3 regions of the Dyella jejuensis genome follow, and region 3 is predicted to be linked to each of the others. Evidence: riboswitches for the same ligand, from Rfam matches in the RefSeq annotation. Region 3 holds a riboswitch; each other region holds the start of a gene.
The links. Region 3 has a riboswitch for cobalamin ahead of ISP15_RS04560 (TonB-dependent receptor domain-containing protein). Riboswitches for the same ligand answer to the same signal wherever they lie in the genome.

Region 1 (2,263 bases), on a different contig from region 3:
GATGCCGGCATCGAACGCATGCTTGACCATGCGCATCTCGGTCACGGTATCGGCCACGGCGATGAGTCCATCCGGCGCGCCACGGCCGGTGATCACCACATGCTGGCGCGGCGGGCGCGCTGCCACGGCCGCCAGCACGTGCTCCAGCTGCACGTATTGCTTGACCAGCGCGATGTTGAGTTCGTCCAGCAATACGAAGTCGTAGGCCGGATCGGCCAGCATGCCGGCGGCGATGGTCCAGGCTGCCTGCGCGGCGGCAATGTCGCGTGCCTTGTCCTGGGTTTCCCAGGTGAAGCCCTCGCCCATCACGCGATAATCGAGCTGGTCGCCGGCGAGGCGGCGAAAGAAGGCTTCTTCACCGGTGGAGAAAGTGCCCTTGATGAACTGCACCACGCCGCATTTGAAGCCGTGCCCGAGCGAGCGCGCCAGCATGCCGAAGCCGGACGAACTCTTGCCCTTGCCATTGCCGGTATTTACTACCAGCACGCCGCGATCGATGGTGGCGCGGGCGATCTTGCGATCCACCAATTCCTTCTTGCGTTGCATGCGCTCGCGATGGCGCTGCTCCGGTGTCATCCCGGCGCGTGGCGGTTGCTCGCTCATGCGCGCGCCCCCGGCGCGGCCACGCGCGCGCTCAGCCGCTGCAACAAGCCCTGCACCAGCAACGCCACCGCCACGTAAGTCAGCGTCGTGCGCACAAACAAGGGTCCCCATTGCCACAGGCGCTGCACATACTCGGCCATATGCGGGTGCGCGTAGCGGCCACCCAGCCAATAAAACGAGCCATTGGAAATGGCGAACGACAACACCGCGCTGAGCACGGCAACTCCGAAAGCACCCAGCAGCGACGGCACGGTGGCGCACAACCGATCGGCATAAAGCCGGCCGCCATACCAGAGTGCGGCATAAGCCAGCGGCAGGAAGGCATAGGCGGCTGTCACACAGAAATCGCTGATGCCTGCGTAATGGATCGATACTTCGTCGAGCAGCACGGCCAGCAGTACAAAACATACGAAGGCCAGATGCCGGCGCAGATACAGGCCGCCCAGGAAGAACACCGCCATCGAGGCATCCGGCAAATGCAACGCATCGCCGAAATGCTTGAAGCGCGTGGTGACCATCAACAGCGCCAACATCGCGCACAGCCACGCAAAGGTGGTCCGGGACAAGGGTTTCATCGCTTCAATACTCCTCACGCGCCACTTGCGCATTGCTGCATGGACAGTGAGAAGGCACGGCTGCGAACGCAGCGGTTCCTAAACGGGCCCTCCGCCTGTCCGGTGATGCCTTGAGGCCGGTCTCCGGGCTCGCGAGCGAAGGAAGAACCTTCCGATCCACGCCTTCCCATGCACGCTGCACAGTGGCTATCAGCGGATCGCGTTGCTCGCCTACCGTTGCGGGGGCAGCTCCGGACTGGCCGTGACGCGGCGTCACCGGATTCCCGTTTCAACCATCGACTGCCTGCCGATGGTCACCTCAGGCCGAAGCATCTTAGTGCCTGCCCAGCACCGCGCCTAGCAGCACGCCGGATGTTTCTACACAACCTTTCTACGTGCGTATAACGATGCTCGAGACGCGCGCGAGGGAAGCGTATTCTCATGTCCAGCGTCTTTGCCGGTTGCCGAGAGAGGGCCGCGCCGGTCCGAACGGGGCGGCTAACCGGATGTTCGATATGGATATTCCCATCTGGACTTTTAGGCGCCCAATCGTCGATTTGATGCCGGGCACCGCTGTCACTAATCTGAAATTGCTGCTTCGCAGCAATGACATGCCAGGGGATTTCGCTAATGAAGACAGGCAAGCGCACTTATCACTATAAAAAGCTCGACCGGCACGCCACGGCATGCCTCACCGCCGCGGTACTGCTCGCCCTCACCGGCACCGCCGCCGCACAGGACGCTACGCAAAGCCCCTCATCCGGCAACGCGAAAAACCTGCAAGCCGTGATCGTGACCGGTACGCGCGCGCAAAACCGTACCGACAGCACCTCGCTGTCGCCGATCGACGTGATCCCGGCGACCGCGCTGCAAAGCACCGGCAGCAATGAACTGGCTACCGCCCTGGCGCGCCTGATTCCGTCGCTGAACTTTCCGCGCCCCGCCGCCACCGACACCACCGACTCGCAACGCCCCGCGCAGCTGCGCGGCCTGGCGCCGGACGAAGTGCTGGTGCTGGTGGATGGCAAGCGCTGGCACACCAGCGCGCTGGTAAACACCGACGGCAGCATCGGCCGCGGCTCGGCGCCGGTGGATTTGAACACCAT
Region 2 (2,263 bases), on a different contig from region 3:
TGCGCGCTGGCGTTGAACATCATGCTGTCGTAGTTGGCCTGGATATCGTCGGTGGTGCGCCAGAGATTGGCGCCGACTTCCGGCCCCCATTCCCATACACGTCCCCAGCCGTAGCTGCACAAGGCATAGACGATCGGGCGTCCGGTGGCATCCAGTTGCCGGCGCATCAGGCAATACGCCGCTTTCATCATCGCGGTTTGCTCGGCTTCCGGCTTGCCTTCGATGTGCCGGTGGAAACTGCACAGGTCGTACTTCAGGTAATCCACGCCCCAACTGGCGAACAGGCGGGCATCCTGCGCCTCATGGCCATAGCTGCCGGTGAAGCCGCCGCAGGTGGTTTCGCCGGGCGAGGAATAGATGCCAGGCATTCGCCGAGGGCCGGGCCCGTGGTAGCTGACGACGGCGATTGCGGTGCTGGCGTAACGCCGGCGTTGCCTGGAAATCATGAACATCGCGCAGGCCGCGCCCCGTCTGGGCTCGTGCCGCTTATCCACCGCTTATCCACAATTTCTTGGGTTGACCGAACCCCGCCACCCCGATATGTTGTGCCCCGTCGGTCGCCGAACTCGAACAATTTCGAGTCCGGTTCGAGGGAATCCGGTGTGAATCCGGAGCTGCCCCGCAGCGGTAAGCGGAAACAAAAGCCCTTTCAGCACTGGCCCACGGGCCGGGAAGCCGGGTGAGTAGGCGGGCCGCAAGGCCCATGTCCGCGAGTCCGAAGACCTGCCGACACGGCATGGCCGGAGTGCCAGGCCGAAGGTGACGGCCTCCGCGGGGAGGCGTGTCGCGCGACGCGGGATGCCTGCCCGCAACGCGCGATCGACCGCGGTACCGCCACATCAGCCCTGCGCGCGGGAGCAGGCGGTTGAATCCCTGGAGCCCGTCCCGATCGAACCGGATCTACATCCGGCCTGGGCAGGTTCCGCCACTCGGAGCATCCGACATGCAGCCTCTCGATACCGAATCGCGCGAGCGCAGCGCCGCCCGCGCGGACACGTCCGCTTTTTCCGCCGACGCCGACGCGCCGGCCACTGCCCAGTACGCACCGATGTCCGCCACCGCCCAAACCCTTGCTCCCAGTGAACCGTTCGCCCTCACCCCGCCGCACAACCCCGGCCAGATGCGCGTTACCAAGCGCAACGGCGGACACGAGGTCGTCGACGTCAACAAGATCGTGCGCGCCGTAACGCGCAGCGCCGAAGGATTGCATGCGGTCGATCCGCTGCGCGTGGCGCTGAAGACCATTGGCGGCCTGTACGACGGCGCCACCACGCAGGAGCTGGATCAGCTTTCCATTCGCACCGCCGCCGCGCTCACCGCGGAAGAACCCGAGTACGGCCAGCTGGCCGCGCGCCTGCTCGGGGCGTTCATCGACAAGGAAGTGAGCGGCCAGGAAATCCAGAGCTTCTCGCAGTCCATCGCGCGCGGCGCGGAACTGGGCATCCTCAATGCGCGCCTGCGCGATTTCGTCACCGCCAACGCGCGCAAGCTCAACGATGCGATCGATCCGCTCGCCACGCGCCGCTTCGAATACTTCGGCCTGCGCACGGTCTACGACCGCTATCTCCTGCGTCATCCGCAACTGCGCAAGGTGATCGAGACCCCGCAGTATTTCTTCATGCGCATCGCCTGCGCGCTGGGCGGCAACGAGATCGGCGAAACGCTGGAGCTGTATCGCCTGCTCTCCTCGCTGGAATACATCGCCAGCTCGCCCACGCTGTTCAATGCCGGTACCGCGCACGAGCAACTGAGTTCATGCTTCCTGCTCGACTCGCCGACCGATTCGCTCGAATCGATCTACGAGAAATACGGCGACGTGGCCAAGCTCAGCAAGTTCGCCGGCGGCATTGGCCTGGCCTATTCGCGCGTGCGTTCGCGTGGTTCATTGATCAAGGGCACCAACGGCCATTCCAACGGCCTGGTACCGTGGCTGAAGACGCTGGATGCCTCGGTCGCCGCGGTGAACCAGGGCGGCAAGCGCAAGGGTGCGGCCTGCGTATACCTGGAGCCGTGGCACGCCGATATCGAAGAATTCCTCGAACTGCGCGACAACACCGGCGACGAGGCGCGCCGCACGCATAACTTGAATCTCGCCAACTGGATCCCCGACGAATTCATGCGCCGCGTCGAGCACGACGGCCATTGGTCGCTGTTCGATCCCAAGGTGGTGCCGCACTTTGTCGACAGCTGGGGCGAAACGTTCGAGCGCGCCTATCACCAGGCCGAGGCGGAAGGGCTGGCGGTCAAGACGGTGAAGGCACGC
Region 3 (2,263 bases):
GAACGAAATCCAAAGTGCATACTTCATTGATCTGTATTCCGGTCCTTTGCGAAAGGCAAACCCCTCAGTCGGCATAGCATGCTTTTTCCACGACTCCATAAAGCCGCGAAATATAGTCACTTCAACGAACATAAGTGAGAAAAAGGGATTTAGCCTTATTGGCTTTCCTTTGCGCGTCGACTGAATTCGCTTCCTTCTAGTACGTAGAAATTCCGCTAGTTCGGCTAGCGTAAGCAAAATCTTGATGTCGATCACAAACCAACCCAGCCATAGCAGCGGCTGAGGTATCACCATGCCTACCTTGCGCGCAACCAGCAAACCGATCGATACAAAAGTTGCTGACAGGAGGAAAAATCGGGCTAGTTTGTAGTCGCTTACGCCAAATTTCGACCGACTCATCATGAGACTTGGGGACGAAGGCGTAACAGTTCTGCTCGCATGATTGCATCCTTAGAATCAAGCAGGCGTTCGAGCAGCACCTCATCCATCTCGATACCATGCAGACAAGTTATCGTTCAAAGAAAACCCATGCCCGCATCTATTCTTCATTTGCAAAACCTGTTATGCAATAGAAAGTCATATCAACCCTACACCAAGCTATATAATCAGCACCATCAATTGGTCTTCGTAATTCTATTCGCGTATTATTCATTAACCGCTTCATTTACTTGAATATTATGCGAATACGTTCAATGCTTCGTCTAAATGGATGATCCAGCTAAGGAGTTCCGCCTACAAATTATTTCTTTTAGGCGCACGCTACATAAATCATAAAGCTGAACAGGACAGGTATTTTGATGTAGCCTCGGCATTAGAATTTCCCTATTCCGCACTTGTCATCGATCTACAACCAGGCTGGGCACTTATTGCCGGTAATTTGCTCTTGCTGGCTCCGCCCGCTACAGTTCGCGCGTTTCGGGTGTCCTCAGGCTTTGTCCTGGGGATGAAACGGGAAGCCGGTGCGCCGTGTATCCACACGACTATTCCGGCACTGCCCCCGCAACGGTAAGCGAGCGCTTTACGAACGGTCACACGCCACTGTGCGCTTAGCATGGGAAGGCATCGTTCGGCGGCATGCGTGGTCTTTCATGCATGCCACTCGCGAGTCCGGAGACCGGCCCGAAACAGAGCCAGCAAGGCTCTTCAAGGTTCTGGCGGCTCGCGGTGGGCGGGTGCGGAGATCGCGTTGCGGCCGTTGCTGGCTGCCGCCATTCCCGTATCCGAGCATCCGTGCGCGCCGGCTCATCCATATGTGCCGCGCGGGGACGTGCGGCAGGGGAATCCGTTATGTCGAACAACGCTTCACTCCGACGCGGCGCGCTCGCCGCCGCGCTGCTGCTTGGTCTGGCCACGCAGGCTGCGCAGGCCCAGGCCGTTTCCGCTGGCCAGGCAAGTTCCAGTCAAAGTGACACGCTGGATCCGGTGGTCGTGACCGCGACGCGCACCGCCGTCACTGCCGATGACACGCTGACCTCGGTCACCGTCATCACGCGCGACGATATCGACCGCTTGCAGCCTGCATCGGTGGCCGACTTGCTGACCGGCCTGCCGGGCGTATCCATTTCGCAGACCGGCGGCATCGGCGCGCAGACCTCGCTGTACTTGCGCGGCACCAATCCCACGCATGTGCTGGTGCTGATCGACGGCGTGCGCATCGGCTCGGTGAGCGCCGGGTTGCCGGCGCTGGAACAGATTCCGGTGGCGGCGATCGAGCGCATCGAGCTCGTGCGCGGCCCGCGCGCCAGCCTGTACGGTTCCGACGCGCTCGGCGGCGTGTTGCAGATTTTTCTTCGCCACGGCCAGCCCGACGGCGGCATCAAGCCTTCGGTCAGCGTCACCGGCGGCAGCCATGGCTATGTGAATGGACAAGCCGGCGTGTCCGGCGGCGATTCGCACCTTTGGTACAACGCCAGTCTCGGCGGCGAATACACCAGCGGCATTCCCGCCTGCCGCATGGGCGCGGCGGAAGCCGGCGTGGCGTGTTTCGTCGACGATCCGCGCAATGACGCTTACCGCAACTGGAACGGCTTCGCCAACTTCGGTTATCGCTGGGACGACGGCACCGAGCTGGCGTTCGACTGGCTGCGCAGCAAGAGCAATGCCGAGTACGCTGGCAGCCCCTATGGCGGCGATGACGCGCTGGAAGAGCAGCATGTCGCCGGCGCCCGGCTGAGTTTTTCGCCGCTGGAGCTGTGGAAAGTCACGCTGAACGCCGGCCAGAGCCGCGATGACGACGCCACGTTCTACCAAGGCAGTTATTTCG

Region 1: another riboswitch for cobalamin. It lies ahead of ISP15_RS15520 (hypothetical protein); the one in region 3 lies ahead of ISP15_RS04560 (TonB-dependent receptor domain-containing protein).
Region 2: another riboswitch for cobalamin. It lies ahead of ISP15_RS05510 (ribonucleoside-diphosphate reductase subunit alpha); the one in region 3 lies ahead of ISP15_RS04560 (TonB-dependent receptor domain-containing protein).

What each region holds. Positions count from the first base shown of each region.
Region 1 is NZ_JADIKJ010000017.1:138,625-140,887, forward strand. Features, by position in the region: gene cobO (cob(I)yrinic acid a,c-diamide adenosyltransferase) at 1-576, opposite strand, end outside; gene ISP15_RS15520 (hypothetical protein) at 600-1,178, opposite strand; cobalamin riboswitch at 1,276-1,494, opposite strand; gene ISP15_RS15525 (TonB-dependent receptor plug domain-containing protein) at 1,788-2,263, shown strand, end outside.
Region 2 is NZ_JADIKJ010000004.1:122,256-124,518, reverse strand. Features, by position in the region: gene ISP15_RS05515 (glycoside hydrolase family 27 protein) at 1-446, opposite strand, end outside; cobalamin riboswitch at 538-745, shown strand; gene ISP15_RS05510 (ribonucleoside-diphosphate reductase subunit alpha) at 1,049-2,263, shown strand, end outside.
Region 3 is NZ_JADIKJ010000003.1:140,653-142,915, reverse strand. Features, by position in the region: gene ISP15_RS04565 (hypothetical protein) at 1-402, opposite strand, end outside; cobalamin riboswitch at 901-1,137, shown strand; gene ISP15_RS04560 (TonB-dependent receptor domain-containing protein) at 1,288-2,263, shown strand, end outside.